3 regions of the Frankia sp. CeTa3Moorea genome follow, and region 1 is predicted to be linked to each of the others. Evidence: riboswitches for the same ligand, from Rfam matches in the RefSeq annotation. Region 1 holds a riboswitch; each other region holds the start of a gene.
The links. A riboswitch is a leader RNA that binds a small molecule or an ion and turns the genes downstream of it on or off. The one in region 1 is predicted to bind cyclic di-AMP.
Positions count from the first base shown of each region.

Region 2: another riboswitch for cyclic di-AMP. It lies ahead of AC08OV_RS01065 (transglycosylase family protein); the one in region 1 lies ahead of AC08OV_RS05995 (transglycosylase family protein).
Region 3: another riboswitch for cyclic di-AMP. It lies ahead of AC08OV_RS07360 (C40 family peptidase); the one in region 1 lies ahead of AC08OV_RS05995 (transglycosylase family protein).

Region 1 covers NZ_CDXDOR010000019.1:24,059-27,808, forward strand. The annotation lists gene AC08OV_RS05990 (transglycosylase family protein) at 1-254, opposite strand, end outside; cyclic di-AMP (ydaO/yuaA leader) riboswitch at 257-453, opposite strand; gene AC08OV_RS05995 (transglycosylase family protein) at 965-1,642, opposite strand; cyclic di-AMP (ydaO/yuaA leader) riboswitch at 1,649-1,884, opposite strand; gene fbaA (class II fructose-bisphosphate aldolase) at 2,803-3,750, opposite strand, start outside.
Region 2 covers NZ_CDXDOR010000003.1:6,991-10,740, forward strand. The annotation lists gene AC08OV_RS01060 (peptide deformylase) at 1-1,242, shown strand, start outside; cyclic di-AMP (ydaO/yuaA leader) riboswitch at 1,739-1,905, shown strand; gene AC08OV_RS01065 (transglycosylase family protein) at 1,908-2,288, shown strand; gene rlmB (23S rRNA (guanosine(2251)-2'-O)-methyltransferase RlmB) at 2,494-3,585, opposite strand.
Region 3 covers NZ_CDXDOR010000025.1:38,744-42,493, reverse strand. The annotation lists gene corA (magnesium/cobalt transporter CorA) at 1-745, shown strand, start outside; gene AC08OV_RS07365 (hypothetical protein) at 961-1,347, shown strand; cyclic di-AMP (ydaO/yuaA leader) riboswitch at 1,692-1,866, shown strand; gene AC08OV_RS07360 (C40 family peptidase) at 1,872-2,978, shown strand; gene AC08OV_RS07355 (plasmid partitioning protein) at 3,496-3,750, opposite strand, start outside.

The DNA.
Region 1 (3,750 bases):
CCGTGCCAGGTCCGGTCGTCGAACTGGTAGGCACCGGAGAAGCCGTTGCCGGTGTTGATCGCGTAGTTGCCGCCGGACTCGCACTGGCGGAGCTTGGCGAAGTCATCGGCGGTGGCCGCGCCCGCCGGAGCCGCGGTGACCGCGAGGCCGCTGCCGACGATGGCCGTGACCGCGCCGGTGGTGCGCAGGATGCGACCGGCGGGCGATGGGGCCTGCGGTGCTCGATGTCTGCCGCCACGACGCCCAGAGGGCATGTTAGTCCAATCCCGTCGCCTGCGGGGTGAGCTGTCGGGTGCGGGCTGGGATGGCCCGGCCGGAGGATCCGACCCCGGGTGGCGAGTAGGAACCGCTCTCCACCATGGACCGGGATGCACCGGCTTTACCCCAAGGACGCCGCTTGCGGCGCCCGAAATGTGGGTCCCCCACTCCTGCCCGCTGCGGTTGATGTTCGTTCCGGCCGCTCGCACGGGGGCAGGACTCGGCGTCCGTCCGGGCGGCCTCGCCGACGAGGCGAGTGAGCGGCACTCTAGCGAGAACCGCTCATGGAGCGCAAACCGGGGTGGTCCGGAGTAACCAGTGAGGATCGCGCGAATCGTGCCACTTCCGTACAGGTTCCGCAGGTGGCTCGCTGGTCCTGCTGTTCCTCGCCGGCCTTGCCGAAGATCGGCTCTGCCGAAGAGCGGCCCTGCCGGAGGCCGGTCAGGGTGTGGTCCGGGTGATGTTGGTGGTGGGTTGCACGGGCCAGCCCGTACGGGCCGTCAACCGGAGATCGTCCGGAGGCCGGTCGGGCCGGCCCGTCGTCGAGGTGAGATCCCCTGACCGGTGTCGCCGGGGTGGGATGCCCGGTTGCCGCGGCGGTCGTCCCCCGTCGCGGGAGCGGAGTGAACAGATCAGCTGACGGAGCTGACGGAGCTGACGGAGTGAATGGATCAGCTGATAGAGCTGATAGAGCTGATAGAGAGGATCAGCTGAAGGTGGCCCGCCAGGTCGCCGGGCCGACGATGCCGTCGACGGCGAGTCCCTTGGCGGCCTGCAGGGCGCGGGCGACTGCGGCGGAGCGTGGTCCGTAACGGCCGTCGATCGTGATCGGATACCCCAGATGGTTGACGCGGGCCTGCCAGGCCCGCACGTCGTCGCGTACCTGCCTGGCCAGTGCGGTCGTCAGGTTACGGGTGAATACGGGGGTGCTCACGGAGATGGGGCTGACCGTCAGCTCACTGCGTTCCGCCGTGCGCGACGCCTGGCCCGAGGAGCTCGACGAGCCGCCCGCGAGCTGGTCGGCGCCCATCCCGCGGCCACAGGTCGGCCACTGGCCGAAGCCGGACCGCCGGGCGAGCTTGAGTGCGGCCTCGTCCTGGACAGCCGGGGGAGCCTGGTGCGGCAGACCGCTGTAGCCGAGGCCGTGCCAGGTGCTGGCGGAGAACTGGTAGGCGCCGTAGTACGCGTTGCCGGTGTTGATCGTGTAGTCACCGCCGGACTCGCACTGCCGCAGGCCCGTCCAGGTGGTGGCCGCACCGGCCGGCTGGTTGAGCGCGAAGGTGCCGCCCACCGCTGCCGCGAGTACGGGTGCGACCACGAGGGCCCGGGCCCGGCTGCGGGTACCGGCGCGGCATTGTCGGCCACTGATACGTGCGTCGGACATGTCTTGTGGTCCTTCCCCACGCCTGCGAGGTGAGCTGTCGGATTCGGGCTGGGAACTGCCCGGCCGTGCCAGGGATTCCCTGGAGACGGAAGCCGCACCGGAAACACCTTTCCGTGTGGTCGTCGCACATGGCTTCACCCCGAGAGCATCGAATCCTTTCGATACTCGGAGATGGGTCCCCCGTTCCTGCCGCCCGGTTCGAGAAATCGTCGGCCGGGGGCAGGATTCGGCGTGCCGCCCGACGAATGCCCGGCGTTGTTGCCGGGCACGGCGAAAACCATAACCACGCCACCCGGCGAGTCGCCAAGCATTGAATAGGGTGCGTGAAAAAGAGCACACTCGGCGCGCCTGCTTGAGCAGGGACCGACGGCCTGGTATCGCGCGTGCGCGCCCGCTCATCAACCTGGCGGTACGACGTGCGGAGGCATTTGTGCTTGGCCGATCATCCTGTTTGCCGATGGGCGACGATGAGCGGAGAGTCCCGTATCAGGCCAGATGTGTGACATGTCAACAAAGGTGTGACGGCCCTGCTACGAGATCGACGCGAGTGATCGGCCTGATACTACGCTTCGTCCGTTGAAGCCTGTTTTTGTGAGAAAAACAACGGAAATCGGGCGGTAGCTTGCAGCGTTGTGATTTTTGCACACGGCGGATTCGATCGAACACCGATTGTGAAAATTGCCTGTCGGGCCGCCACGGTGGACGAAGGGGTTCCGTGGGGCGGGGCGGTAGGTGAACGGTTACCGAAGACCCGGTGCGTGTCCGCTAATGTGGCCGAAACCTGCTGGTCGCCAGCGGAGGCGGCGTTACGCGAGGAGCGGGGTCCCTCGCCCGGTAAACAGTGGTCCCCCAGCCGTCGGAGCGACCGGGGAACCGTGGGGGCCGGCATAGTACGGGAAATCGGCGGGTCGTGCATCGGACCGGGGCGGGTCGGATGTCCGCCACGTGCCGGTCGTTCCGTCCGCCGGAAACGATGGAGAGTGTCGGGTCGAGGGGTCCGGAGAATGCCCTCGGACGAGCGGCGGCGGTTGCCCGGTTGCCCGTTTTCGCGGCCGGCGGCTATCTGTCCTCCTGCCCGCCTCCTGTCCGCCGGCCGGCGGTCCGGCCGGACGGTATCCGACGAACCGATCCCGCCAGCCGGCGTGCGCTCCTGGCCCGGACTATGCCCGCCCGAGGCTGGTGCCGGCGGAACGTAGGTCCTCACACGCCTGGGCGACGCGGGCCGCCATGCTGCTCTCCGCGAGCTTTCCGTAGGTACGCGGGTCGTATGCCTTCTTCACGCCGACCTCACCGTCCACCTTGAGAACGCCGTCATAGTTTTTGAACACGTGGTCCACGATGGGGCGGGTGAATGCGTACTGGGTGTCCGTGTCCACGTTCATCTTGACCACCCCGTAGTCGAGCGTCTCGCGGATTTCGGTGAGAGCCGACCCGCTACCGCCGTGAAAGACGAGGTTGAACGGCTTCGCGCCGGCTGGCAGCCCGAGCTTCCTGGCGACGTACTCCTGTCCTTCGTGCAGAATCGTCGGGCGTAGCTTGACGTTTCCGGGCTTGTACACACCGTGCACGTTGCCGAAGGTGGCGGCGAGCAGGTAGCGCCCCTTCGCGCCGGTGCCGAGCACCTCGGCCGTCCGCCACATGTCCTCCGGCGTCGTGTAGAGCTTCTCGTCGATCGCGCCGACGACGCCATCCTCCTCGCCGCCGACGACCCCGATCTCGACCTCGAGAACGATCTTCGCGGCGGCGGCATCCGCGAGTAGTTCCTCGGCGATCTTGAGGTTCTCCTCAAGGGGGACCGCCGAGCCGTCCCACATGTGCGACTGGAAGAGCGGCTCGCGCCCCTGGGCCACCCGATCCTTCGAGATCGCGATCAGGGGACGGATGTAGGTGTCAAGCTTGTCGGCCGGGCAGTGGTCGGTGTGCAGGGCGATGTTGACCGGATACGCCTCCGCGACATGGTGGGCGAACTCGGCCAGTGCCTCTGCGCCGAGGACCATGTTCTTCACCGTCGAGCCGGACAGGTACTCGGCACCGCCGGTGGACACCTGCACGATGCCGTCACTGCCGGCTTCGGTGAAGCCCCGCAGCGCGGCGTTCAGGGACTGCGA
Region 2 (3,750 bases), on a different contig from region 1:
GTCGTCGCCGAGAGCCCGGGCCGGGTCCCCCCCGGACCGGGGGGCCTGGTCGTCGAGGAGGACCGGGCCGAACTCCGCTACGACGACAGCATGTACGTCGCCCACCAGCGAAGACGTCTTCTCAACGCCGGCAGCGAACCGGTCACCCGGTATCTGATGCGGATATCGGTTGACCGGTTCCCGGGAGATCCGGAACGCTCCGCGCGGTTGTACCGATCCGATCCACTGCGCTGGGAGGACCTCCAGCTCAGCGCACACTGCGGCGGCGAGCAGATGGCCTGGCAGGTCAAGACGGACTGGGACGCGCTCAAGGAGGTCTGGCTGCTCTTCGAGAACAGTCGAGGGCGATTTCCGCTCTATCCCGGCGAATCGGCATGGATCAACTACAGCTACCAGGTGAGCAGGGAGAAGTGGGGGCCGTGGTTCCAGCGTGCCGTGCGGGTACCGACGAGTTTCCTCTCGGTGCAGCTGGACTTTCCGGCCGAGCTGGATCCCGTGGTCTGGGGCATGGAGACGTCGATGACCGCCGATGCCTTCCCGTTCCGGACCGCAATCGCCCGCACCGACTCCGGCGACCGGCGGATCTTCACCTGGTCGACCACCGAGCCGCCGCTGCACGCCCGCTACCGACTGGAATGGAACTTCCGGGCCACCGTGCCGGAACGTGATCCGGCCGCGGAGACCGGAACACGTCCCAGCGATCAGATGGCGGCCGTTGGCATCGTGCAGGAGGGTGAGGCGATCCTGCGGCAGTCGGCCCGCCCGTTCGCCCTGCCCGACGAGGCCGAGGACGCGCGCCGGGTCGTCGCCGAGCTGTCCTCCGCCCTCGAACGGGTATCCGCCCTGCACACCTTCGGCAAGGGCATGGGCATCGCCGCGCCGCAGGTCGGCATCAACCGCGCCGCGGCGATCGTGCGTACCCCGGGCGGCGACACGCTCACGCTGCTCAACCCCAGCGTCATCGAAACCTCCCGGGAGACCGACGAGCAGTACGAGGGCTGCCTGAGCTTCTTTGACGTCCGTGGCCTCGTCCCCCGGCCGCTGGAGCTGCACGTCGAACACACCGATATCGACGGCAACCGGCACATCACCGTCTATCGGCAGGGGCTGGCGCGGCTTGTCGCCCACGAGATCGACCACCTGCACGGTCAGCTCTACACGGATCGGATGCGGGCCGGAACCACACCAATCCCGGTGGAGCAGTACCGGGGTACCGGCTCGGCCTGGTCCTACAACCGCTGACCGACCCGAACGCACCCGCCTCGCGGGCGGCATGGCGGCATGGCGGCTGGCGGCTGGCGGCGACGCAGCGCCGGGACCGGGTGTCCGGCACCGACTGGTAGATCCGACATATGACATGATTCCCTCGTGCCGTATAGTCCGGAAAGCGGGCGATAGGTGCGGGCCCGCCGGAACGCCGGCACAGATTTTTCCAGATCCTGGTTAGAGATTGCCGGCAGCGGGTAGCAGAGGCTTGATCACCACGCGGCGGAACAGTTTCTCCACGCATCGCGTATTGTTTACCGTCAACGTGACGACCCAGCTACGGACTGGGGATTTCCAGCCCACTGGACAACCTCTAGAATCGGGCGCGCACGCGGGCGCGAAACACCATTAAAAAGATCGGAACAAGTAAACAGGATGCACTGTGTGCATCCTCACGTACTCTTGTTTTTCCTGGGTCACTCTCAGCTATGTTCATTGCCGTGCCGTCACCTGATGGCATTCGTCGGGCGGCACGCCGAATCCTGCCCCCGCTCGACGAGAATCGAACCTTCGGCAGGAGCGGGGGAACCAATTCCGGGCGCCACGAAAAGGCGTTCTCGGGGTGAAGCCGCGATGCGCGGCCGGGCATTCCCAGCCCGAACCCGACAGCTCACCTCGCAGGCGTGGGGAAGGGCAACTCAATGTCCAACGCTCGTTCGCTCGCTCGTGGCCTCAACCGCATCAGGCTCGGTTCCCGGGCCTTGATCGCAGCCACCACTCTCGCGGCCTCGATCGGCGGTGGCCTCGCGCTGTCCCAGCCGGCCAACGCGTCGACGAATGCCGACCGCTTCCTCTCCAAGGTGATTCCGTGTGAGTCCGGGGGAAACCCGCGCGTGGTCAACTCCATCGGCGCCGGCGGACTGTTCCAGTTCCTGCCCAGCACCTGGCGCGGGGTCGGCGGCAAGGGTCTGCCGCAGCACGCCAGCGTCGCCGAGCAGTGGCACCGCGCCCGCATCCTGTACGCCCAGCAGGGGACGAGCCCCTGGTACGCATCGAAGCCGTGCTGGGGTCACAAGATCTGAGCTGCCCGACTTCCCGCGCCAGCTTTCACTGTCCGCGCCCGGCCGGTACTGATCGGCGCGCGGCCAGCAGCCCCGTGTCCCCTCCGGGACACGGGGCTGCGCGCTACGTTTCCCGGTCACGGTTTCCCGGCCACGGCGACGCCGGCCAGGTCAACGTCCGCAGCCCCGCCCGGCGGAGACCCGGCGGACCCACCGATCGGCCGGCTCAGCCGATCCGACGGCGGCGGGCGATCTCGGCCAGCGTGATCCCAGCGGCCACCCCCGCGTTGAGGGACTCCACCGCACCCGCCATGGGGATCCGGACCCTCACGTCGCAGCGCTGCTCGACCAGCCTGGACAACCCGCGTCCCTCGGAGCCGATCACCAGGACGAGTGGGTCGGTCGCCATCGTGAGCTCGTCGATGCTCACCTCGCCGCCCGCGGCCAGACCGACGACGAACTGGCCGCCCGCCGCGTAGGAGACGAGCGTGCGGGCCAGGTTGGTGGCGCGCGCCACCGGCAGCCGGGCGGCGGCCCCCGCCGAGGTCTTCCAGGCCGCGGCGGTCATGCCGGCGGCCCTACGCTCCGGAACGACGACGCCATGGGCACCGAAGGCGGCGGCCGAGCGCACCACAGCCCCGAGGTTGCGGGGATCGGTGACCCCGTCCAGCGCCACCAGCAGACCGGGGGGGGACGAGCGCGCGCGGGCGAGGAGATCATCCGGATGGGCATACCGGAACGGCGGTACCACGAGGGCGAGACCCTGATGCGGAGCGGTGCCACACATCCGGTCGAGATCCGTGCGGCCGACGTCGGCCACGGCGATCCCGGCCCGCCCGGCGAGTCGGCGGGCGTCGGCGAGCCGCTCGTCGAAGTCCAGCCCGCCGGCGATGAAAAGGGTCGACGACGGCACCCCGGCCCGCAGCGCCTCGACCACCGCGTTGCGCCCGACCACCAGCTCGTCGCCCTCGGTCCGCCGTGGGCGCCCGGTCCCCGCGGAACCCCCCGCGGCGCTCGGCCCGGTGGTGGCCGCAGCGGCGACGGCGCGGCCACCATCCCCGCGCCGGCCGGCAGCCGCTCGACCCCGCTCGGCTCCGGCCGATGCGGAACGGGCCGCAGCAGCCGCCGCCGCACGACGCTGGGCGGGATGGCCGGGGCGCAGCTGCGCGGGCGGCGTGGCCCCACGGCCCTCCAGCGCCTTGCGGCCGTGACCGCCGCTGCCCGTGGAGGCCCCCTTGCGGTGGGAACCGGACTTGGCGGCCCGACCGCCCTGACCGCCGCGGGCGATCCCACCGCCCCGGCGAGCGGCGCCGGCCATCAGGACCACCGACCAGGACACGCCCGGGGAATGACCATGTGACCACGGTATACGGCGGACGACACCGGCGTGTCGGGGCGCGCTCAGCGAGAGCTCGGCAGGAGCTCGGCGGAGGAGCTCTGCCATGGGCATCCCTCGACATGGCCGTTTCCGGGGACCCGGCGC
Region 3 (3,750 bases), on a different contig from region 1:
GCTCAAGACGACCAGTTACGTGGAGCACACCCAGATGACGAGCACCTCCGAGGTAGTCACCACCGGCGAAATCATGATCTTCCTCGGCGAGGACTTCGTCGTGACCGTGCGGCACGGCAGGCACGGGGAGATGACGAAGCTGCGCGGCCGGCTGGAGGCCAACCCGGAGATGCTCCGGCACGGCCCGACGGCCGTGCTGCACGCCATCTGCGACAGCATTGTGGATGACTACGTCCGCACCGTGGAAAGCATCCAGGCCGACGTCGACCAGATCGAGGCGGGGGTCTTCCATCGGGATCAGAAGCCGTCGACGGAAAGCGCCTACCAGATGAAACGCGAGCTTCTGGAGCTCAAGCACGCGGTGCTGCCGCTCGCGGGCCCGTTGCGTACCCTCACCACGGACGCCCCCACGATGGTCGACGTGGCGATGCGCCGTTACTTCCGGGACGTCGCCGACCACCTCGAGCAGGTCAGCGAGCGTATAGCTCACTTCGACGAGCTGCTTTCCTCCGTGCTCCAGGCGACGCTGACGCAGGTGACGATCGCACAGAACGAGGACATGCGACGGATCAGTGCCTGGGTGGCGATCGGCGCCGTCCCGACCGCCGTCGCCGGGATCTACGGGATGAACTTCGACCACATGCCGGAGCTTCGTCAGACGTGGGGCTACCCGGCCATCCTGGCCGTCATTACGACGATCTGCCTGTTCCTCTACCGTGCGTTCAAGCGCAACGGCTGGCTCTGACACCGACCTGCATGCTATGCGCGCAGGGACCACGACAATGACGGCAGATCCATAGTCCCTTTTTACTATCAGTTGGCTGACGCGACGTATCCGTACGATGGGTTACCCCTGGCCCGCCACGTCGGTTACCGTTACCAACCGTGTCGGAGCAACCGGGTCTCGTGCCAGCCGCTCGGTGCGGTCCCCGCCGATCCCCCCACCCGTCAGGGGACTCCATGACCTCGTCTGACCCCAAGAGTCATAAAACAGCCATCCTGCCTGATCGGGGCGATCTCATCGCGGAGCTCGCCGGCCGGCTGAAGGCCCTCGACGCGCTCCTCAACCGGCTGGAGGATGCCGAGCGGCAGGCCGCCGACGCCAGCGAGCATCTCATCCGGACCCGCCGGTGGCAGGAGGACACGGTCCGGACCATCCAGGAGGAGCGGGCTCGGATGCGCCAGCGCCAGCACGCCCTCGACGAGCTCGCCGGCCACGCCCGCGCCGCGGTCGAGGCGCTGGCGCACCATCGCTCGCTGCCCCGTGAGGTCCACGAGCTCGCGGTCGAGCTCCAGGTGCTCGATGCGGCGGGATTCCTCACCCGCCGCAGCTCCCGGTCCCGCTGAGGGGGGTGCACGCCCGACCTCGCCCGTCAACTACTTTAAGTAGTCAAAAGTCGCCTACGGGCCGAGGGAGGGCTACCCGCCCGCCCGCCTCTCACCCGGACCGGCCGCCGCCACGGACCCCCTACGCAGCGAAAAACCAGCAGGACAACCGGGGTGCGAAGGGCCTTCGGCCCGCCCGGTCAGCCCGGCCGGCCGAGCGGGCCGCCGACGTCGCGCGACGGGAACTTCAACGCACACTCGCCGTAGTTGGGAAGGACTAGTGTTTACCCACCCCGTCCAAGTGGACTAGTCTCACGCCGACGTCACGACAACACCGGGCCGAACGCCGAGTCCTGCCCCCGGCCCCGGTGTCCCCTCCGAGTCGTCATCAGGGGCAGGAGCGGGGGACCCACCTCCACCGGCCGGCACCGATCCGCGGTGTCGACCTAGGGGTGAAGCTCGACGCGTGAAGGTCACGCGAGAGCCGGGCAGCCCAGCCCGAACCCGACAGCTCACTTCGCAGGCGTACGGGAAGGAATACACCGTTGTCCGCGCAAAGCGTGCAGCTCGACGAAGAAACGCGAGGCGCCGGTCGCGGCCGTCATCGCGCACCCTCCGCGCCCCCGGCCACCCGCAGCCGGGCCCGGGCCCGCGCCTTCGCCGCCGTGACCACCGGGACCGTCGCGGTCTCCGGAGTGGCTCTCGCCGGCTGCGCCACCGACATCAACGCCGACGCAGCGAAGGACGAGCAGCCGAACACCGCTCCGATCACCCTCGCCGCGCAGATCGGCTCCCATGCCGCCCTGGGCGGCAGCATCGCGGCGGCGGCGGTCAGCACCCACGGCTCCACCTCCCTGCTCGGCTCGGCGGGCGGTGTCAACGCCCCGCCCTTGACCGGCAAGGTTCAGGTCGGTCTCCGGGTGACCAACCCCGACGTGACCGTCAACGCGGACCAGCCGATCGACATCGGCTTTTCGCTCTACAACGAGCAGACCCACGAACCACTGGCGAACCAGCTGGTCAAGGTGCAAGTGAAGCTCCCCACCGGGTGGGCCACCTTCAAGCACCTTTACACTAACGCCCAAGGCTACACTTCCTACACGGCCCGGGTGCTCACCACCACGAACGTCACCGCGGTCTTCGACGGCACGGACGCCCTGCAGTCCGCCCGCTCGGCGAACGACGCCACCCTGCGCGTACGGCCGGCACCCACCCCCCAGCCCGTCCGCAACGCCGCCTGGTCGGATCTCCTTGCGACAGTGGGCGCCGCGGGCCAGACGTCGGTTCCGGTCCCGTCGAGCTCCCTCGGGGAGAAGGCCGTCTACCTGGCCTCCCTGCAGGCCGGCAAGCCCTACGTCTACGGTGCGGAGGGCCCGAGCGCGTTCGACTGCTCCGGCTTCATCCAGTACATCTTCAAGCAGCTCGGCAGGAGTGTGCCGCGGACGACCGACGCCCAGTTCGCCGCCGCCACCCGGGTGTCGCAATACAACAAGCAGCCCGGCGACCTGATCTTCTTCGGGACGCCCGGGAACATCTACCACGTCGGCGTCTACGCGGGCAACGGCATGATGTGGGTGGCGCCGCGCACCGGCGACGTCGTGTCGCTCAAGAAGATCTATACCACCTCCTACTACGTAGGTCGGATCCTCTAGCAGCCGGTCGGAGCCGGCGCACCGCCCTCATGCCGACGCAACGGCTCATCCGGCTCCGGTGGATCGCCTTCGCGGCTAGCGGACCGCACGAGCCCTGCCAGTCCACCAGCGGCCGGCTACCGGGCCTCCCCTCCGGGTACCGACCCGAAGCCGTGAAAGCCGGGCCCGGGACTCCCACCCACCGGCGAAGCCGCGGACAGACCAGCAAGCGGGCCCTGTCACCGCCCGACAACCCGCCTACATGGTTCCTTTCCAGCTATCCGGACGGGCCCTCCTTCCGGTGGGACGGACGTCAGATCTCCCCCCCATCTGACGTCCGTCCGGCCGGAAGGCCCCCGATTCCGCCGGCCTTCCCTCGGATCCCCCCCCATCCGCACGGGAAGGCCGGCGGGCCTCGGACCCCCGGCCGACCAGGTCCGCCGATGCCGCTACCCCCCTCCCGGCGGCATCGGCGGACTTCAGCCTTCAGTCTCTGCCCGGTGCGGGAAACAGCCCGGCCCGCTCGCGGGCGCCGCGGTCAGGCCCCCAGCCGGTGACCGGACGAGAACTTCCACAGGGCCTCGCTGACCTTCCGGTCCCAGGAGGCCTCCGGGGCCCGGCCCTCCGGGACACGGTCCTGGCAGTTCGGCCCGGGCTCCGGGTCGAACTGCCCGACGACGCCTACCGCGGCGAATTCCGGCTTACCCGGGGCGCAGGCAGCGGCCAGGGCCAGCCGGGCACCCTCGCCGATCCCCCACACGTAGACCCGGTCCGGATCCACCTTGGTCCGTTC